One region of the Actinomadura sediminis genome, then DNA from elsewhere that is predicted to be linked to it. Evidence: riboswitches for the same ligand, from Rfam matches in the RefSeq annotation. Region 1 holds a riboswitch; each other region holds the start of a gene.

Region 1 (7,004 bases):
GCACCCGGCGCCGGTCGCCCTCCAGCCCGAGGGAGCCGCGCAGCGCGGCGACCTCGGCCGCCGTCTCCGGATCGGCGTCCGCGCCGCGGACCAGCGGATCGTTGCGGGGATACCCGGCGGGCAGCGCCTCGGCGCGGACGCCCAGAGCCGGGCACAGGGTTCGGACGTCGTGGTCCGAGCGCACCAGGAAGCAGTCGTAGCGCTCCACCATCCGGCGGAGCCGGTGCCGGTCCGCCGCGGGAGCGCCCTTCAGCCGCGGCTGGTCGAGGCCCATCGGCTTGACCGCCGAACCGTGCCACGTCTGGACGTAGGTCGTCTCCGGCCGTTTGCGCAGACCGTCCGGGAAGCCTTGGTTGTCGATCCAGAACTCCGCCCGTGCGAGCGCCCGGTAGTACGCCCACGAGCCGCGCCGGACGAGCCTGGCGTCGGGCGGGAACCCCTCCGGCGACGACCGGTAGGACCACACCGCGTCCACGGCGCGTCCCGATCTGCGCAGCTCGCGGTAGATGTACTTGGGGCTGTCGGAGTAGGACCGGCCGAGGTGGCTCTCGAACACCGCCAGCCCGGGCCGGACCGGGAGCCGCGTCAGGACCCGGTTGAACACGGCCGTCTTCGTCCGCCGCGACGCCAGCGCCCGCCGCGCCGACCGGTGCCGCCGCCGCGCCCGCCGCCAGGACCGCCGCCCCGCCGGAGTCGCCGCCGCGCCCCGCACGACCGCCCCGGCGAACCGCGCGCCGCGGCCGCGCCCGTCCAGGACGAACGACAGGTGCCCGGCCGCGGTCACGTGCGAGCGCAGGACGTCCCCCGCGAGGCGGGTCAGCCGGGGCCGCACCGGGAGGTCCACGTCGTTGAGCGGGGGCGACCCCGTGCCGCTCCCCGGCCGGGTCACCATCGTCTCGCCGTTCACCGTCACGCGCAGCCGCACGTCCCACAGCGGGTCGACGAAGCCGACCGGCCGGACGCACCGCCGCGGATCGAACTCCGCCCGCCACGCCAGCCGGTCGCCGCGGTGCTCGACGTCGGCGCCGACCCGGGCCGCCGGGGCCCGCCCGCGCCGGTCCCGGAACACCAGCACGGCCGACAGGTCGGCGTCCGGCGGCACCCGGCCGAGCGGGTTCAGGACGTGCCCGGCGATCCGGGCGCAGCCGTCGCGGACCTCCAGCCGCGTCACCGTGTTCCCCGGGGACAGCTCCCGCAGCGGCCGCAGGTGGAAGCCGAACCCGGTGACGTCCAGCACGCGCCGTCCGAGCGCCCCGCGCGGCGGGCGGGCGCCCCAGTAGATCCGGCCGTCCCGCTCCGCCAGCGGCGCGCCCAGCACGGGATGGTCGGGACGGTGCTCGGCCGCGGCCAGCGCCGCCGCGTGGTCGCCCTCCCGGACCAGGTAAGCGGCGACCGCCGCCATCGGGTTGGCGTCCTCGAACGCCCGCGGGTCCAGCTCGGCGAGGTAGCCCGCGGCCAGGTCGAGGAAGCGCGCCCGGTGACCGGGGTCGCGGCCGCGCAGCTCGCGCAGGTACAGCAGCAGGTCGTGGTTGAGGAACTTGACGTCCTTGGCGCGCTTCAGCCCGTGGGCGCCGCGCAGCGCGAACAGCATGTCGATGCGGCGGTGGATCTCCAGCCGGTCCGCGAAGTTGGCGAGCTCGGCCCGCCGGTTGGAGATCGACGGGCCCGCCGCGGCGTCCTTGACCAGCCAGTTGTAGACGCGGTGCGGGATCAGCGCGGTGCGCCGGGCCGCCAGGTAGGCCTCGGCGGTGAACAGCAGGTCCTCGTAGTGGAGCCGTTCGACGAACCGCAGCCCCTGCTCGTCCAGGAACTCCCTGCGGTACGCCTTGTTCGTGGACAGCGTGTCGTACAGCAGATCGGGGTTCTCGCTGAGAGAACCGTAGACGGCGCTGCGCTCGTACAGCCACGGATACCAGGGACGGGTGCGGTTCTTCGCGCCCGCCGGCCGGTTCAGGAACACCCTCGTGCACAGGCCCGAGACGAGGTCGGCGCCCGTCTCCTCTCCGGCGGCGACCAGGTTGAGGCACGCGTGCCGGTCCAGCAGGTCGTCGCTGTCGAGGAACATCACGAACCGTCCGTCCGAACGGTCGACCCCGGTGTTGCGGGGACGGCCGCAGCCCCCGGAGTTGACCGGGAGGTGCACGGCCCGGACCCTGCCCGGGTGCGCGGCGGCGAGGCGTTCCGCGACCTCCCCGGTGCGGTCGGTGCTCGCGTCGTCCACGATCACCGTCTCCACGGAGCGCAGCGACTGCGCCAGCGTCGAGGCGACCGCTCGGGGCAGCCGCCGCGCGTCGTTGTAGGCGATCACCACCACACTGACATCCGGGCGCACCCGCATGGGCCTCCCTCCGCTGCTCCGCGTGCCAGGGATTCCTTTCCAGGAACGGCGGAGGGAGGTCCAAGCGCGGCCAAAGCCTGTCAATGGTTCGCATTACCGTCGGAACGCCGAAGGCGCCCGGCGGAGCGCCGGGCGCCTTCGTGATCGGCCGGTGCCGGTCGATCAGGCGTACTCGGGGTAGCCGTAGCCCACGATCTGGCCCTTGTCGCGGACCTTCTCCTCGACGGCGTCGTTGCTGTTGCCCTCGATGGTGCTGACGGTCCCGTCGCCGTTGTCCTTCTCGACGATGCCGACGTGGTCGATGTCGCCGATGGAGCCGTCCGAACCGGCGCCCCAGTCGAAGAACACGATCGCGCCGGGCTTGGCCTCCTGGCCCCAGCGGCCCTGGTCCTTGAACCAGCTCGCGTGCGAGACGGTGTAGGCGTCCCAGCCCATGCCCTTGACGCCGGTCTGCGCACCGAGCCAGGACACGAACATGTCGCACCACGCGGCGCCGTCATAGGCGTCCACCGAGAAGCCGCCGCTGCTGGCGGCCGACTCGGCGCGCGGCGTGGAGGTCCACCACTCGTGGAACTTGGTCATGTTGCCGGGGCCCTCTTCCTCGATGCCGACCTGCTCCTTGGCCAGGTCGATCACCTCGGACGCCTCGACGGCGCGCGGCGGCACCTTCCAGCCCTCGGCGCGGGCCTCGGCCAGGCTCATCGTCGAAGACGACGACTCGGCCTTCTCGGAGGTGTGCGTGACGGCGGCGGCCTTCTCCACCGTCGCGTTCGCGGCCTCGGTGGCCGCGCTCGCCCCGGCCACGGGGTTGAACACCGACAGCCCGACGGCGCCGGCCAGCACCGCGCCGACGGCGACGCCGACGGCCCGGTCCTCGGGGGTCATGCGCTTGATCGCGAGTTCGGGAGCCAGCCGCTTGACGGCGGACTGGGGGTTCAGGCGCTTCACGGACTCGGAAAGACGATCGAAACGACCGGTCATGCAGGGAATCTCCTTGTCTCCCATGACGCCTACCGGGTTAGCTGACGGATTCGGGCATGGAAGAGCCCTACGGCGCGCTCGGGACGCGCCGATTCACCCCTGGAACTTGGGTCCCCGGCTCCGCTGCGGCCCTCGTCGGACCTGTGCGGACTCGGCCTTCACGCCGCGCGTGCGGCGCTGGATTGTCGGATATCTCTGAGCGACTGCTCTTGAGGGGCGCGCGTGCATGGCGCGCGTCGCGTGCGTGGACCGCTCCGCGACCGGCGGCCGCGCCCCTGGCACGGCCGGTACAACGCGTGGATCGCGCTGCGAGATTCGGGTTGAAGGTACCAACCTTCGCAACGAAAGCAAACCAGGCCAAAAGTGATCTTTTCCCTGGTCAAGCGGCCTTCAAGGACTCCTCAACACCCACCCGCGAGACGTTCTTCCCGATCTTTGCCGGCGGTTCCGAAACCCCTATTCCACGGGGCCTGCCGCGCGCCACCGTCCAAGGCTTCCCTAGATCGACGAGACGCCCCCGCCCCGCGGCCCGACGCCGCCCACCGGCCACCCAGAGGGCATTTCGTGTGCCCTAAGTCACAACACCACGTCGCCGCAGGTCGAAGGCGGTGTCCGTCACTCCACCCGGAGCGCGAACAAGGTCGTGTCGTCCGCCGCCCGGTCGTGCTCCATCCGCGCCAGCACCTCGTCCAGCGCCACCTCCGGACGCCCCGACCCCTCCTCGAGGATCTGCGTGAGCCGCGCGATGCGCTCGTCCAGATCCGCGTCCCGGCGCTCCACCAGCCCGTCCGTGTACAGGAAGACCATGTCGCCCCGCACCAGCGGAGTCTTGATCGTCGTGTACTCCCAGCCGGGCATCGCGCCCAGCATCGGGTCCCGGACGACCTCGAGCGGCGCGGCCCGCCCGTCCCGCACGAGGATCGGCGGCGGATGCCCCGCGCACGTCCACTCCATGACGCCCCGGTCCGGATCGAAGTGCCCCACGATCGCGGTGCCCGTCGCGGGCGGGTCCATGGTCCCGACCAGCTCGTTCAGCCAGCCCACCAGCCGGCCCGCCGGCTCCCCGGTGAACGCCAGCCCCAGCAGCCCGTTCCGCGTCCGGGCCATCGCCGCCGCCGCGGGCAGCCCGTGCCCCGCCGCGTCCCCGATCGCGAACAGGCCCCGCCCGTCCGGCAGCCCCCGCGTCGCGAACCAGTCGCCGCCGATCCGCGCCGCGCTCTCCGCCGCCAGGCTCCGCAGCGCGATCCGCACCCCCGGCAGCCGCTCCACCTCCCCCTCGTCCGGCAGGATCGCCCGCCGCAGCGTCACCGCGACCCGCCGCTCCTGCGCCGTCCGCGCCTGCTGCTTCAGCATCTGCCGCCGCGTGTCGGCCAGCGCCCGCTCCACACCCCGCCGCCGCGTGATGTCCTGCGACACGATGTTCACCGACACCGGCAGGCCCGCGTCGTCCAGGACCGGCTCGGCGAAAAGCCACAGATGCCGCGGCCGCCCGTCCGCCCCGATCACCCGGTGCTCGGCCTCCACCGGCTCCCGCCGCAGGAACAGCGTCTGCAGGGCCTCCTCCACGAGCGGCATGTCGTCGTCGGCCACCACCTTCGGCAGGTCGTGCGGCATCGGCGGGACCTCGTCCGGCGACAGCCCGTAGTTCGCGAGCATCTGCGGCGTCCACTCCGCCGCGCCCGTCACCAGGTCCCACTCCCCGAACCCCAGCTGGGCCAGGCGCTCGACCCGCTCCAGCCTCCGCGCGAGCCGGTCCTCCCGGCTGTGGTACCGCCACACGACGCACACCCCGGTCGGCACCTGCACGCACCGGACGCTCATCCGCGACGTCCGCGAAAGCCCGCTCTGCGCCGTCGTGTACATGATCGACCCGCGCTCCAGCGTCCCCGCGCCCCCGAGAACCCCCACGTACTCCTCGAACAGCCCGGTCAGCGCCGTCCCCGGGTCCGTCTGCAGCAGCCGCCGTCCCGTCAGCTCCTCGGCGCCCCGGCCGAACAGGTCCTTCGCCTGCCCGTTCAGGGCCGCGTACAGGAAGTCCGCGACGTCCCCCTCGGGCCCTCGAACCGGCACCAGATGCGCCGCCGAGTCCAGCGCGCCGTCCAGCACCCCCCGCGCCACGGGATCGTCCGGCAACCCGGCCAGGATCTCCCGATCGTTCCCGGTGTCCTCCGCCGTGACCCGCCGCAGCACGTCCTCGGCCTCCGACAGGACCTCCCGCCGCGTCGTCGCCACCTCCGCCCGCGGCGCCCGCCGCGCCGCCGCGACGGCCTCCGCCGACCCGGCCCCGACGTCCTTGACGACCAGCGCCGCCGCCTCGGCGAGCTCCATGTCCAGGTCGCGCGCGAGCCAGATCAGATGCTGCAGCGCCTCCCCGGGCGGCACCCCCAGCCGACGCGCGAGCACGACCCGCGCCTCGGCCAGGATCGCGCGGTCATGCGCGGCCCCCCGCAGGTCCTCCAGGTCGGGCACCGCCGCGTGCACTCCCGGCGCTCGCGGCCCCTCCGCTTCGGCCAAGCCACTCCCCCGTTCGGCACTGCATGCCCCGAGAGAAAAAAGCTACATACGCCAACGAAGGACTATTCATCCCCTTCCGGGTCTCCTACCCGTATCTTTAACCCGCTTTTCCCTGGATGCCCGAACTCCACCACTTCCGGTGACCCTCCAGGGACCAACCCCTACCCCAACGAGTGACCCAGGTCACACCCCGCCGACCACACCGCCCACCGCCACCCTCGGATTCCCGGTACGCACTACCCCGCGAACTGCGCTAGAGTAATCACGCCCGCCCACACAGGGCGGCACCGGGACGTAGCGCAGTTTGGCAGCGCACTTGACTGGGGGTCAAGGGGTCGTGGGTTCAAATCCCGCCGTCCCGACGCAGCTCAGAGGCCACATGCGATCTTTCGCACGTGGCCTCTGGTCGTTCGTACAGCAGTGATGTACAGCTACGCGTCCGGCTCGCCGGTCCCCGTTGGTCACGTCCGGGCTCGATAGACGGTCTCCGAGCTGCTTGAGAGCCCTCCTCTTCGCCGCGGCCGGTAGTTTCGCGCAGAGAGCCGCGCGTGTGTCGAGTGTCGTGCACTTGCATGGTCCTGACGCCGGCGCACTTGTACCGGAGGTCGAAGCTGCGATTGATGGTGCGAGGTTCGATGGGCCGTTCCGGATCCCGGCCATGAGCGCCTCGAGTTGCGGGGCGTTGTCCCGCTGCCCGGCAGTGATCATTAGTGACAGCGGTTTCTGGCCCTGACCGCAGGCCAATGCGGCTTGGCCGACAACGCGCCGCGCGAACGCCCCGGCGCGTGATCGCCGGGCTCGGATATGGCTGATTCGGATGGCCTCGTCCACCTCGATCAGGCGGGTGCGGTCGTTGATGTTGCCGACGGCCACCGCAGACGCCGGGGCAGGCCGCGGACGTCGTGCCAGGCGGATATTGGTGGTCAGCACGCCGAGGGCCTGCCCGGGTTCCTGTCCAGCCGGTGCCGGTTTTCCCCGGTCGTCCCCCCTTTTTTGCGGGCGTCGGAGGCGGGGTTGGTGGGCCTGCATGGTGGTGGGGTCCGCGAACACCGCCGACCAAGCCGCCGCTCGATCGCGGCGTGGTGGGGCCTGACCGATGTAGAGGGTCTGCCACGAGCCGTATCGCGTATGTCCCGCCGGTCGGCGCCGGTACACAGGGTTCCGTTGATCG
Region 2 (7,004 bases), on a different contig from region 1:
GGGACGAGCCGCATGACGTCGCGGATGGCGAGCATGGACGGCACCGACCCGCCGGGGGAGTGGATCCACAGGGAGATGTCGGCCGCCGCGTCCTCCCGCGCGAGGGTGATCAGCTGCGTCGCCAGCAGCGTGCCGTTGTCGTCGTCGAGCGCGCCGTCGAGGACGAGGACGCGCTGCCGGTAGAGCTCGTTGCGTACCCGTTCGTTGAACAACGGGATTTTCTGTTCCTCGCTCATGACTTCACTGTGCGGTGCGGGAGGCACTGCCCACGGCCCGATCTGCCCACGGCGGATCTGCTCAGAGCAGCGCGGACCCGCCACCGTGCCGCTTCCCCGTTCGGTCTCAATTCCGTACCCATTCCGACATCCCTCTTCCGTTTCGGCCGACAATGCCGATCCCGGACGCCTTCCTCGCGGCACCGCCGTTGACGTGCGGGTTCTTTCGGGCCACTGATCCTTCATGTGGCCGAAACCGTTATGCCTTGTCCCGGACCCCGCCGATACGGGTTCGGGCTTGAGGGACGGCCATGGGCGCTGTTAGCTTCACCCGGTGGGCGACAAGCGTGCACAGGCGGCGATCGCGGATTTCGCGGCGGCTCTGCGAGAGTTGCGCAACTCGGTCGGTAACCCGCCTTTCCGCGAGATGTCCGGACGGTCGGGAGCCATCTCCCACACGACGCTGCACGAAGCCACGAAGGGGAACAAACTCCCGAGCTGGGGAACGACGGTCGAGTTCGTCAAGGCGTGCGGCGGCGACCCGTCCGAGTACCGGGAACGCTGGGAGAGCGCGAACCGGACGGTCCGCTCCGCGACCGCCAAGGGCGCCCCGTCCGCCCCGCCCCCCGAACCCGCGGCCGCCGCGCCAGTCCCGCCCGTCCCCGAGACCGGCGACGCCCGGGACGCCGGCGTGCCCCGGCCGGACCCGGAGAGTCCCGCGTCCGGTGAGGCCGCGGACGGCGGGGGACCGGCGGCCCCCGCGACCGGGGGCCGGGCACGGCCCCGGCCGACCCGCGCCGTGGCGGCGGCGCTCGCGACGGCGGCCGCCGGTCTCGGGTCGGCGGCCCTCATCGTGGTCGTCGTCGACCGCGACTCCGCGGCGGGCGGGAACGGCCCGAAGCCGTCCGGCGTCGTCCCCGCGAAGGCCGCGCCGGCCCCGGCCGACTGCCCGGTGCGCGCGACCAACCCGCCCCCGGCCCCGCCGGCGCACGAGGGGGACGCGGCCGCCTTCATCACCGACGTCACGCTGCCCGACTGCACGCGCGTCCCGGCGCGCGGGACGGTGACCAAGGTGTGGCGGATCAAGAACGCCGGGACCGTGCCGTGGGAGGGATATTCGCTGCGCCGCCTCGACCTCCCGCAGCGCGCCGACCAATGCCAGACCATCTCCGATGTGCCGATCGACGACACCGGCCCCGGGGAAATGGTCGACATCCGGGTGGACATCGCCACGCCGAAGAAGCCGGGTTTATGTTACGTGCGCTTCAAGATGGTGGACGCCGAGGGAAAGGTCGCGTTTCCCGGAAGCCGCCCGGTCAACTTCCAGGTCATCGTGCAGGGACCCCGGTTCCCCGCCGTGGACGACACGACGGGGAACCGGGGCCGGTGATCCTTGGGATCAGTCGAGGACGATCCCGCTGTAGTAGGACTTGAGGATTCTGGAGTGGCTCCAGCCCGCGTTGGCCTTGTCACGGGAGCCGTACTGCGACATCCAGTCCCCGTTGACCCAGGCGCCGCACGCCGTCGTCGTGGCGCAGTAGTGGGCCTGCATGATCTTCCCGCTCCGGGTCATCCGGGTGCCCCACGTCGCGTCCACCGCGGCGCTCGTCGACGCCTTCGCCGAGCCCGGCCGGTACACCTGGCTCGACGTGGTGTCGTAGACGTCGAAGCACCGGCCGTCCGACGTCTTGCGCGTCGAGTGCAGCGCCCAGTACCAGCCGAAGCTCTTGACCGCCACCGCCCCGGCCCGCAGGGACTCCTGCGGCCAGCTCGGGACCCACTCGTTGGGCAGGACGTTCTTGACGTACGTCTTGAACGGGACCCGGTCCACGCGGTTCAGCGACACCCGGTACACCAGGATGGTCGTGGGCAGTTTGCTGTGGGTGCCGTCGGTCTTGCACCCGGTCGGCGGTGTGGAGCTCAGGAACCGGTGCGAGGCGTTCTGGTTCTTCAGGGTGGCGTTCAGGTTGCCCTTGGCGCCCGGCTTGAAGTCCTGGTACGCGCCGCCGTAGTTGCTGTTGTAGTAGACGCGGACGGTCTTGCCGCTGCGGTTCCAGGCGGACGCGGCCTCGTTCTTGACGCATTCGCCCTTGCCGTTGCCCGGCCCCTTGAACTCGTAGCAGGTGGGCTGCGTGGTGCCGTAGTCGGCGATGGACCCGGTGAAGTCCGAGACGGATCCCGCGTTGCCGCTGTTGAAGTAGTAGCAGAACTCGCCGCTCTCGCACACGCCGTTGCGGCTGGCGGCCGAGGCGGTGGACGCCGGGATGAGGATCGCCCCGCCGAGGGCCGTCGCGGCGGCCGCCGCGGTCAGCCGCGGGACCAGCCGTCCGGTTCGTGTCGACACAGTCGTCTTCCTCTTCTGCCGTGTGGCGTTATCGGACGTTGTAGCCCTGCGAGCGCCAGAAGGCGTTCGGGTTCGGGTTGTCCAGCACCGGGTCGCCGACGCTCTTGGCCGCGTGCGTCCGCCTTCCGGGGCGCATCTCGACGTGGGTGTGCGCGGCCGAGCTGGACGACACCCCGCGCCACGACTCGTCCGCGATGATCTCACCGCGGCTGATCGTGTCGCCCACGCTCACCCCGGACCGCGGCGCCGTGTGCAGGTAGATGATCGACTTGTTCAGCGAGGCGTTGTAGACGGAGATCGTGGAGAGCCCGCCGCTGCCGGTGGCCCCGCGCGCGACGTAGATGACCTTGCCGCTGACGAGGGCGTGGACGTCCGAGCCGACGCCGCGGGCGAAGTCGATGCCCTCGTGCCGTCCGGGCGTGGACTCGTAGCCGTCGAACGCGGCGGTGAGCCGCCCGCCGCTCGCCTTGTACAGCGCGTACGACATGTTGGTCCGCGACGACGGCGAGAACTGGTGGGAGGCGTTCTGGTTCTTCAGGGTGGCGTTCAGGTTGCCCTTGGCGCCCGCTTTGAAGTCCTGGTACGCGCCGCCGTAGTTGCTGTTGTAGTGCACGCGGACGGTTTTGCCGCTGCGGTTCCACACGGAGGCGGCGTTGTTCTTGATGCACTGGCCCTTGCCGTTGCCCGCGCCCTTGAACTCGTAGCAGGAGGGCTGTTCGGTGCCGTAGTTGGCGATGGACCCGGTGAAGTCCGAGACGGAGCCCTGGTTGTTGCTGTTGTAGTAGTAGCAGAACTCGCCGCTCTCGCAGACGCCGTTGCGGCTCGCGGCCGAGGCGGGCGCGGCGAGGACGGACGCCGCGCTCCCGAGCGCGATCGCGGCGGTGGACACGGTGAGGATCCGGGTGAACGTGCTCATGCTGGTCTCCCTCTGTTCGCGGAATCTGGCTGTCGGGCGGGTTCGGCGGGCGGGGCCGGCGGGCGGGGGTCAGCGGCGGCGGTACTCCTCCCAGGTGCGGATGGTCACCTTCGGGCCGTCGTCCGGGCCGCGGCCGGCGAGCCCGTTCAGGCCGAGGTAGTAGTCGCCGACCTGGTGCTGGGCGCGGGTGGACAGGTCGGTGTCGTTGATGGCGACGGCGTGGACGTGCCACGGCCAGTCGCCCTGCGCGGGGCTGCGCACCCAGGCCGCGAAGCCGACCCGGCGCAGCTCGCGGGCGGCCGCGGTGCGTTCGGCGGCGTCCATCCCCGCGACCGAGATGTCGACGGCGCCGCCGCCGTCGTGCGTCCCCGCGGACGTCGGGTCGCCGCCGGGGTTGTACGACCCCTGGTCGAGGACGAACGCGCGGCCGAGCCGCCGCTCCGCCTCGAGCAGCATGCTCCGCGTGCGGGTGTTGACGACGACGCCGCGCATCGGCACCCGGTCGCCCGGCGCGATCACGCGGGTGACCCGGAAGCGTCCGGCGCCGAGTTCGGTGAGCGACGTCCTGCCCGGCAGCCCGTTCGCGTCGAGGCCGGTGTAGCCGAGCGACTTCTGGAACTTCGCGTACGCGGCGATCGTCGAGGTCCCGAAGTACCCGTCGACCCATTTGGCGTCGAGCAGGCGCCGGTCGCGCAGCGCCCGCTCGACGAGCAGCACGCTCGCCTCGGCGCCGGGGGTCAGCGTGTCGTCGGCCCTGCGCGGGTCGATCTGGGCGGCCTTGACGGTCGCCTCCATGTTCACGCTCGGGAGCGCGGCGGCCGCCCGCGCGGGCGGCGCCCCCGCCGTCGCGACCGGGAGGGCGAGCAGGCCCGCCACGGCGAGGGCGGCGTACGACAGCGGCTTCGAGGCGGGCTTGAAGGGCAGCTTCATCGTTTCCCCTGGATGCGGGAGCTTGGGGCGAAGGCCATGGCGAGTGCATGGCGGAGTCCACCGTCACCCGCCGTCCACGGATCCACAAGAAGATCGTTGTTGTCAGCTTGTCCGCCGCGCTTCTCCGTACAGGCGAACACGTCGTCTGACAGGCGCCGACGCCACCGCCTGACGCCACCGCGCGCCGTGGCGGCGATCGCGGGCGGGACGGCGGGCCCGGGACGGCGGGGAAGATCGGGAAGAACATCCCGAGGGCGGGTGTTGGTACGTACTTGAAGGTGCTTGACCAGGGAAGAGATCGATTTTGGTCTGGTTTGCTTCCCTTGACATGGTTGGTACCTTCAATCTGAACTTCGCAGCAGTACGAGTGCTGCGGTCGGCCGTGCCAGGGATACGGCCGTCGTCGCGGAGCGGATCCCGCACGCGACGCGCGCCAGGAACGCGCGCCCTTTCGAGAGCAGTCGCTCACCGAATCCGACAATCCAGCGCCGCACGCGCGGCGTGCAGGCCGAGTCCGCATGGGCCCACGAGGGCCGAGCGGAGCCGGGGACCCGAGCAACAGGGGTGAATCGGCGCGCCCAGAGCGCGCCGTAGGGCTCTTCCATGCCCGAATCCGTCAGCTAACCCGGTAGGCGCCATGGGAGACAAGGAGATTCCCTGCATGACCGGTCGTTTTGATCGTATTACCGAGTCCGTCAAGCGCCTCGACGTCCGGGCCGCCGCCAAGCGGCTGGCCCCCGAGGACCGGGCCGTCGGCGTCGCCCTCGGCGCGGTGCTGGCCGGCACCGCCGGGCTGGCGGCCTTCCACCCGCTCGGCGGGGCCGACGCGGCCACCGACGCGCAGGGCTCGGCCGACGGCGCCGTCGCGATGGCGCAGCACCCCGCGAAGGCGGAGAAGTCCGAGGCGTCCGGCGCGATGACGACCGCCGAGGCCAAGGCCGCGGGCTGGAAGGTCGCGCCGCGCGCCGTCGAGGCGTCCGAGGTGATCGACCTGGCCAAGGAGCAGGTCGGCATCGAGGAAGAGGGCCCGGGCGACATGACCAAGTTCCACGACTGGTACGTGTCGACGCCGCACGCCGAGGCGACCGCGGCCCGCGACGGCGGCTTCTCCGTCGCCGCCTACAAGGGCGCCCAGTGGTGCGACATGTTCGTGTCCTGGCTGGGCTCGCAGACCGGCGTCAAGAACATGGGCTGGGACGCCTACACCGTCCAGCACGCGAGCTGGTTCAAGGACCAGGGCGCGTGGGGCCACAAGCCCAAGCCCGGTGCGGTCGTGTTCTACGACTGGAGCGCCGGCTCGGGCGGTGACATCGGCGACATCGACCACGTCGGCATCGTCGAGAAGGACAACGGCGACGGCACCATCAGCACCATCGAGGGCAACGTCGACAACTCCGTCCAGGAGAAGACCCGCGACAAGGGCCAGGTCGTCGGCTACGGCTACCCCGACTACGCCTGATCCCCGACCGCGCGACCGAAGGCGTCCGGCACCCGCCGGACGCCTTCGGCGTCTCCGCCCGGGGGAGAGACGCGGCGCACGGGCCCGGTTCGCGCCCGCCCCACGCGATCAAGGGGTCGTCGCGCCGCGGGTACGCTGGCGGGCATGCCGACCCTGCACGAGGAGGTCCTCGCCAAGCTCGGGCCGCTGATCATCTCCGGGGCCCTCGCGCCGGGGTCGAAGGTCAACCTGGAGTGGGTGCAGCAGGAGTTCGGCGTGTCCCGGACGGTCGCCCGCGAGGCGGTGCAGGTGCTCGCGTCGATGCGGCTGGTGGCGAGCCGCCGGCGGACCGGCGTCACGGTCCTGCCGGAGGACGAGTGGGACTCCTTCGACCGCGCCGTGATCAGGTGGCGGCTCGGCGGGCCGGAACGGGACGCGCACCTGCACCAGCTCTCGCAGCTGCGCACGGCGATCGAACCGCCCGCCGCCGCGCTCGCCGCCCGGCACGCGGACGCCCGGCAGCGGGACCGGATCGTCGAGCTCGGGGCGGCGATGGAGGCGGCGGGCGCGGCCGGTGACCTGGGGACGTTCCTCGATCACGACATCGCGTACCACCGGCTGCTGCTCGAGGCGTCGGGGAACGCGATGTTCGCCGGGCTCGCCCACGTCGTGGAGGAGGTGCTGCGCGGGCGCACGCTGCACCGGCTGATGCCGTCCCGGCCGAAGCCCGAGGCCCGCCGGCTCCATCTCGTGGTGGCCGAGGCCGTCGCCGGACGCGAGGCCGAGGTCGCGCGGGCCGCGATGACGGCGATCTGCGTCGAGGTCGCCGACGAGATGGGCCGGCTGGGCGGGACGGGCGCCTGACCGGGCGGGGTCAGACGACCATCCACAGCAGGCCGGCGATCGCGAACACCGACAGCCCGAGCGTCGTCTCCAGGACGGTCCAGGTCTTCAGCGTGGTCTTCTCGTCCATCCCGAACAGGCGGCTCACCAGCCAGAAGCCCGAGTCGTTCACGTGCGACAGCACGGTTGCGCCCGCCGCGATGGCGATCACGAGGAGCGTCAGCTTGACGTCGCTCAGCCCGGCGTCGGAGACCGCTCCGGCGATCAGCCCGCCGGTCGTGGTCAGCGCGACGGTGGCCGAGCCCTGCGCGACGCGCA
Region 3 (7,004 bases), on a different contig from region 1:
GGAGCGGTGCCGACGAGGCTGAGCGACACCGCGGCCAGGGCGACGCCGCCTGCGGCGACGCGGCGGAGGCCGATTCCGTCGGCCAGGGCGCCGAGCAGCGGCTGGGTCACCGATGAGCTGACATTGAAGACGGCCACCAGCAGGGCCAGAGTGGCGGTACCGGCGGCGAATCGGGCTTGAAGCATGGGCAGCAGCGCCCCGAGCACGGCGGTCAAAGCGTCGTTGACGGCGTGCACGAGGGCCAGGAGTACCGCCATCCGCGTACCGGACACGACGCCCGGTCGGCGTACCACGTGAGTCACGATGCCTCCTCGGTCGGGCCCGATCGCGCGTTGCGAGGCCGGGCGGGGACTGCGATGACGTGGCGAACTACCCCTACCCCGTATCTATTTCATTGAATTGAAGACCGGGGCGAGCCGAGGACCTCCGGGGCGCAGCACTGCAGGTGCATGCATATCTGCGCGTACAGGCAGGACGACCGGCCTACAGCACCGAGGTTCACTTCCTCCCGTCCCAAGGGTTGCAGTTTGAACGCCACCCCCGTAGGGTATGCCGCGTTCTACAGATACCCCCTAGGGGTAAGAAGGAGTGATCATGTCTGCTCGTTCCGCCCCGCCCGCGAACCGCCGCTGGTGGGCGCTGGCCCTGATCGCGACGGCCCAGTTCATCGTGATCATGGACACTTCGATCATCGGTGTGGCGCTGCCCCGCATGCAGGAGGACCTCGGCTTCTCGCAGGAGAACCTGTCGTGGGTCTTCAACGCCTACGTCGTCGCCTTCGGCGGCCTGCTCCTGCTCGGCGGACGGCTCTCCGACCTCTTCGGGGCACGGCGGCTGTTCTCCGCCGGCTGGGTCGTCCTGCTCGCCGGGTCCGCCGTGGCGGGCGCAGCCGGGAGCGTGGCCGTCGAGCTGACGGGCCGCGCGCTGCAGGGCGTCGGCGCGGCCCTCATCGCGCCCGCCGCGCTGACCCTGCTGATGATGCTGTTCGGCTCGTCGCCGCGAGAACTCACCAAGGCCCTGTCCCTGTACGGCGCCGCGGCCCCGGCCGGCGGCACCGCGGGCGTGTTCCTCGGCGGCGTCATCACCGAGTACGCGTCCTGGCCGTGGGTCTTCTACATCAACGTCCCGATCGCCGTCCTGGCGCTGGTCGCCGCGCCGCTGCTCATGCCCGGCGGCGGGGGCGGGGCGCGCGGCTCGATCGACCTGGTCGGCGCGCTCACGGTCACGGCGGGACTCGGCGCGGTCGTCTTCGCGATCGTCCGCGCCCCCGAGGTCGGCTGGGGATCCCTCGCGACCTGGGGCGTCCTCCTCGGCGGGCTGGTGCTGCTGGCGGTGTTCCTCGCCGTGCAGGCGTCCCGCCGCGCCCCGCTGATGCCGCTGTCGATCTTCCGCGCGCCGAACCTGGGCGCGGCCAACCTCGCGCAACTGCTCCTCGGCGGCGCGTGGATCCCGATGTGGTTCTTCCTGAACCTCTACCTGCAGCAGGTGCTCGGGTACAGCGCGTTCCCGTCGGGCGCGGCGCTCGTCCCGATGACCGCGCTGATCATGATCGGGATGATCGTGCTGGCCCCGCGCGCCATCGGCCGCTTCGGCCCGAAGGCGATCACCGTCGCCGGGCTGCTGGTGCTGGCCGCGGGCATGGGGTGGCTGTCGCTCGTCCGTCCGGACGGCTCGTACTGGACGGACGTGCTGCCGGCCTCGCTCGTCGCGGCGCTCGGCATGTCGCTGGCCTTCATCCCCACACTGGGCACCGCGATGTCGGCGGCCGCGCCCGAGGAGGGCGGGCTCGCGTCCGGGATCGTGAACACGAGCTACCAGGTCGGGTCGGCGCTGGGGCTGGCGGCGATGACCGCCATCGCCGCCGCCTTCGGCACGGACGAACCGGGGAACGCGCCCGCGCTCACCGACGGCTTCTCGGCCGCCTTCATCGGCGCGGGCCTGATCGCGCTCGCCGGAGCCGGACTGGCCGCCGCCACCCTGCGGACGCCCCGCCCGTCGCCGGAGCCGGCGCCCGCGGCACCACGCGAGAAGGCCAAGGGCCACTGACCCAACCACCCGAGGGGGCCGCGTCCAGCGGCCCCCCATCCCCCGCGAACGGAGACGATCGTGCGCAACCTGCCGCCGCTCACCCCCGACGAGGCGCCCGCCAAGTCCCGCGAACTCCTCGCCGGCATCATCGCCCGGCACGGCTCGGCCGGGGACATGGTCGGCACCATGGCCCACTCCCCCGCCCTCCTGCAGGGCTACCTCGACCTCTCCCGCGCCATGAAAAGAACCAAGATCTCCCGCCCGCTGAGCGAGAAGATCTCGCTGGCCCTCCAGGAGTGGATCGGCTGCGGCACCTGCATGGCGGCGCACATCGAGGCGGGCCGGGCCGCGGGGCTCACCGAGACCGACATCGCCCTCGCCCGGCAGGGCACCGCGGCCGACGCCCGCGAGGCCGCACTGGTCGACTTCGCCCTGCGGGTCCTGACCGAGCCGTCCTCGCTCACCTCCGACGACGTGACCGCTCTGCGCGAGCACGGCTGGAACGACCGGGTCATCAGCGAGATCGTCGGCCTGGTCGCCCTCAACATGCTGACCGGGTCCTTCAACCTGGTCGCCGGCAACCAGCCGTCCTCCGACGCATGAGCCCTGGTGCCGACGGATCACCAAGACCGGGCCCCATGGCCGTCGGTGCCCCGGCCTGACGCAACGTCGGGTCGGGGCACCGGCGTCGAGCCGGTGAAGACGGCTGCGCGCCGCCACCCCGGTAGATCAACATTGAATTTTACCCTGACCGAGTTGGAATCCCGGCGCTCCATGTCCTATCTTCCTTAGTACTCGGCCGGCGTCCATCGAAAGACGACCGGCCGAACGCCTAATTCCAAGACGTCCGACGTCTGGAAGCCGGGGACCCACATTATTGGGGTGAATCCGCGATGCCCGTCGCGGTAGGGCCTGCTCCTGGCCCGAACCCGTCAGCTAACCCGGTAGGCAGTCAAGGAGAGGAGAAACGTTGTACGAGCAGGACACTCCCCTGGCCAGGTTCGATCGCGCCCCCGAGCATCGGACGAGCGCGCGCCCCTCACCGCCTCCGCCGGGCCGAGACCGATAGCGACACACGACGGCCGAGCATGCGGCGACGTCCGCTGACGCGCGATCGCCATTGAACGCTTCGCACACTTCGTGAGGCATGCCCGCGCAAGCTCACTTCTGCACGGTCGCCCCGCCCCCTTTGCCTACGCTCGGCGTAAGCCAGAGCCGTGGGATTAGTGCCCCCTTCCCCGACCCCTCATCTCTTCACAGGCGATGACCCGCGCCTGTTCATCGGCCTGCCGTTTTTCTTTTATCGGCGGCGCCACGGGATGACTTCTTCGAAGGAACACCCCGATGACTTACGACGGCAAACATCGTTCCCCCCGCGGCCCGATGAGCGGTGTCGCCCCCCGGCGCACCTTTCTCCTGGGCGGCCTCCTCGCGGCCGGAGCCGCGGTCGGCGTCCAGGAGCTCACACGCTCACCGGCCGGGCGAGCGGCCACCGGAACCGGCGAGGCGGTGTCCGAGCAAAGCCGGTCGCGCGCCCCCGGTAACGCGCGTAGAGCCTCGGCCACCGTGCCGTTCGTCCATCCCACCGCCCAGTGGGGAGCGGACGACCCCGACCGGGAGGCGACCGTGCTGTCGCGTCCGCCCAAGTACGTGGTCGTCCATCACACCTCGACCGACAACGTCGACGACGACTCGATCGCGCGGGCCCGCTACCTCGCCCGCGCCATCCAGAACGCGCACAAGGACCGGGGGTGGGGCGACACCGGTCAGCAGTTCACCATCAGCCGCGGCGGTCACATCATGGAGGGACGAACGGGCAGCCTCGCCGCGGCCGAACGTGGCGAGATGGTGATGGGCACGCACGTGGCGGGAGCCAACGAGTTCACGGTGGGCATCGAGTGCGAGGGCACCTACAACGACGTCCTGCCACCGCGTCGCCTGCGCGATTCCCTGGTGCAACTCTGCGCCTGGTTGTGCGAGCAATACGACCTGGATCCGCACGACGCCATCGTGCCGCACAAGAAGTTCAACGACACCGACTGCTGCGGCGACAAGTTCGCCCCGACCCTCCCGAGTCTCCGCGACGACGTCGCGTCCATCGTGTCACCAAGCCGCCTTCGCTGAAGCGGGACGGCCGGCCCACCAGCCGTCATGCGCCCCCGGTTGAGCGCCGCCCCGCAGTCAGGAGCTCACACTCGAGATGAGCGGTGCCGTGCACATCACGAGAACGATCACCCCGTACAGGTCCAGGAACGAGAGCAGCACCTGGCTGCGGTCGAGCCTCATCGCTGGGGCCGGTCACCGAGGAGTTGCGCGACGCGCCTGCGTGACACCGGCGAAGAACGCGCGGGAGGTGTTTTCCGTCGTATGTCCGGCCACGAGGAGAGCCCTCGCGACGGCGGCTCGACCGGCGTGGTCGATGGCCGCTCTGTCCGCACCGACCTCCGCCCTCCGCACGTGCCTCGCCGCGCCACCGGCACGCCTACGACAACAGGCCGTCTCGGAGACCCACCGCGCCCTCGTCTCACCCCGACCGACGCCGGACGTCGTCCGTGGCTGGCAACAGGAAATGCTCACCACCACCCCCGCGGTCCTGCTGACCTGGCTCGAGATGAGCGCCCGCGCCATCACCGCCCCTTACCTGGCCGTCTTCAGCCGCGAACCCTGGCCCAGCCGCGACGTGTGGCTACGGAAGCTGATTCCCCATGCTGTGAACGACCACGTCTGATTCAGGTGCCCGCCGGCCCGGCGACACCACGACCACCTGGAGAGGTCGCCATCGGCCGTCCCCAAATCCGCCTCTCGTCCGAGAGCAGGCCTGCGGGGACGGCCAATGGACCGGCGCCGTCGGCTCCGCTTCGGCATTGGTGTGCGCTCCCTCGGCCGCCCGCCTCGTCCTCGCGGCTTCGGCCTCGCAGCGCCCTCACGTCGCGGCGCCGCAGGTGATCGTCATTTCGGTTCGGTCCGCGGTTCCGACGTCTCAGGACCCGCCGGTTCGTCGCCCGCTTCCGGCAACGGGAGAGTGCCGTGCGGCCCGTCAGCGGTGTCCACTTCGTCGACGATGGGCCGGAACTTGTACGTCACCTGCGTTGCCTGAGCGACGACTCCACTGCTCAGGACGGTGTTGCGATGGCGGAGGGCACCGTTCTCCCGCAGCAGGTTGTCGATCTCCCTCTTGGCCTTGGCCAGCCGGTTCGTCATGCGCAGATGGACACCGAGGCCGCCGAGAGCGAGCCCGAGGACGAAACCGGCGAGAGGCGGCCACCAGATGACGGACGCCGCCGTGACGGCGAGAGCAACGGTGGCCGCGAGGGCGGCCCCGTGCTTCTCCAGCCAGCCCAACGCAGCATCGACTCGCCTGGGAATCCGCACCGCCGCCCCTTCGCCAGATCTACTAAGCTTCATAGTAGATCAGGGGTCGTGCCGTGGAGTGGTTTCCGCTCGATTAAATGGCCGATCCATCCAGGACGAACCCGCCTCTCCGGTCGGTCTTCTAAAGAAGATCCTTAGTAGTTGGGCCGGAGAGGACGGTCATCGTCGGCGCGCGGCTCCGGCAGAGCCCGCGGGCCGTGTTCAATCTGCGCGGTAGACGACGTCGAACGTGCGTCCGCCGTCACGGGACTCATGGACCGCGCCGTCCTGTCCCGCGGCGAGAAGGTGCTCTCCATCGACGGCGGTGAAGGCGGAGACCTGTCCGCCAGGGATCTGCCCGGGGCTCCGCCACGCACTGTTCTCCATGCCGATCTGGACGCGTCCGTCGGGGGCGACACCGACGAGGGTCCCGTCGTCCAGCACGTCCAGATGCGTCAGGTCGGGCGCTTCCCGCAGGGCCTCGAAGGTCGCCCCCGAGTCCTCGCTCACCTGAACGCCCTGCTGCGTGGCCGCATAGACCCGTTCCGGCTCCCGCTCGTGTGCGGCCAGGTCGTTCGCCTCGATGCGGGCCCCGTCGACCCACGTGCGGCCGCCGTCTCGGCTGCGACGAACGCCCGCGGTCTGGCTGTCGTAGGCGTACAGGATCGATCCGGCCTGCTGGAGGGAGTGGAAGTCGGCCTCGCCGACCTCGGACACCGACGTCCACGTCCGTCCCGCATCGGTGGAACGCATCAGGCCGAGGTGGGGCGGAGTCCCCTCGGCCGCATCCGCCGGCGCCGGGTGACCGCTGGCGAGGAACGTCCGCGGGCCGATGATGGTGAAGCCCATCGTGTCCTGGCGGTTGTCCGCGACCCGGGTCGCCCGCTCCGGGGATTCGACCTTGAACAGTCCGTAGTGGGCCGCCACGTAGATCGACTCGTCGGCCGGGTCCATGGCAACGGCGTGCACGTGCCCGAGCCCGGTGCCGGTCTCGGCATGAGAGCCGGTGCCGTCTTCTTCCGAGCCGGCGCCGCACGCCGCGAGGACCGCCGAGACCATGACCGCGGCCACCGCGAAGAGGGGCCGCCTTGCCGGGGAGTGCTGGATGCGCGGATTCATGGAGAGCCCCTCTCATGCCGGGTACCCGAGCGGGGTCATCATCCCCGGCTCGGCGTGGTGGACGTCGACGCGTGCGTCCGTCCACCCACGACGAGCGGCACCGAGCTCGTACATCGCGGTGGACGATAGTAAATGGCCACGACCTGCACGCCACGGCCGGGCCATAATGCCTCTCTGGCCTATGTTCCCTGCCTCCAGTAATCTACTATCGGCGATAGTAGATTACTGGAGGGCGCTTGATGGCGTGGTCTAGGTCGTCGTTCTCGGACGGTCACCGCGGACGGGCGGCGCGCCGCTGCGCGGCGATCCTGGCGGCGCTCGCCTGCGTGGCGGTGGCGCAACCGGCCGCCGCGAGGGCGGCCGCGACCCGGCCCGAGAAGGATCCGGCCGAGCAGCTGGCCGATCTCGAGAAGCGCAAGAAGGCATTGGAAAAGGACTACCGGGGGCGGATCGAGACCCTGGAAGACCTGCAGGACGGCGCCGCGAAGGCCACGAGCCGAGCCGCT

What was found. Region 1 has a riboswitch for cyclic di-AMP ahead of ACFQ11_RS22875 (CHAP domain-containing protein). Riboswitches for the same ligand answer to the same signal wherever they lie in the genome.
Region 2: another riboswitch for cyclic di-AMP. It lies ahead of ACFQ11_RS14310 (CHAP domain-containing protein); the one in region 1 lies ahead of ACFQ11_RS22875 (CHAP domain-containing protein).
Region 3: another riboswitch for cyclic di-AMP. It lies ahead of ACFQ11_RS24230 (peptidoglycan recognition protein family protein); the one in region 1 lies ahead of ACFQ11_RS22875 (CHAP domain-containing protein).

The regions. Positions count from the first base shown of each region.
Region 1 is NZ_JBHTJA010000051.1:823-7,826, forward strand. It holds gene ACFQ11_RS22870 (bifunctional glycosyltransferase/CDP-glycerol:glycerophosphate glycerophosphotransferase) at 1-2,338, opposite strand, end outside; gene ACFQ11_RS22875 (CHAP domain-containing protein) at 2,501-3,319, opposite strand; cyclic di-AMP (ydaO/yuaA leader) riboswitch at 3,332-3,486, opposite strand; gene ACFQ11_RS22880 (PP2C family protein-serine/threonine phosphatase) at 3,935-5,833, opposite strand; tRNA gene ACFQ11_RS22885 (tRNA-Pro) at 6,122-6,195, shown strand.
Region 2 is NZ_JBHTJA010000022.1:55,663-62,666, reverse strand. It holds gene ACFQ11_RS14335 (ClpP family protease) at 1-236, opposite strand, end outside; gene ACFQ11_RS14330 (NBR1-Ig-like domain-containing protein) at 550-1,605, shown strand; gene ACFQ11_RS14325 (SpoIID/LytB domain-containing protein) at 1,615-2,559, opposite strand; gene ACFQ11_RS14320 (peptidase inhibitor family I36 protein) at 2,588-3,475, opposite strand; gene ACFQ11_RS14315 (peptidoglycan-binding domain-containing protein) at 3,545-4,405, opposite strand; cyclic di-AMP (ydaO/yuaA leader) riboswitch at 4,927-5,054, shown strand; gene ACFQ11_RS14310 (CHAP domain-containing protein) at 5,067-5,864, shown strand; gene ACFQ11_RS14305 (FadR/GntR family transcriptional regulator) at 6,009-6,707, shown strand; gene ACFQ11_RS14300 (GntP family permease) at 6,718-7,004, opposite strand, start outside.
Region 3 is NZ_JBHTJA010000057.1:28,170-35,173, forward strand. It holds gene ACFQ11_RS24215 (MFS transporter) at 1-257, opposite strand, end outside; gene ACFQ11_RS24220 (MFS transporter) at 595-2,046, shown strand; gene ACFQ11_RS24225 (carboxymuconolactone decarboxylase family protein) at 2,107-2,631, shown strand; cyclic di-AMP (ydaO/yuaA leader) riboswitch at 2,848-2,995, shown strand; gene ACFQ11_RS24230 (peptidoglycan recognition protein family protein) at 3,373-4,152, shown strand; gene ACFQ11_RS24235 (hypothetical protein) at 4,598-4,756, shown strand; gene ACFQ11_RS24240 (hypothetical protein) at 4,978-5,370, opposite strand; gene ACFQ11_RS24245 (F510_1955 family glycosylhydrolase) at 5,602-6,498, opposite strand; gene ACFQ11_RS24250 (hypothetical protein) at 6,825-7,004, shown strand, end outside.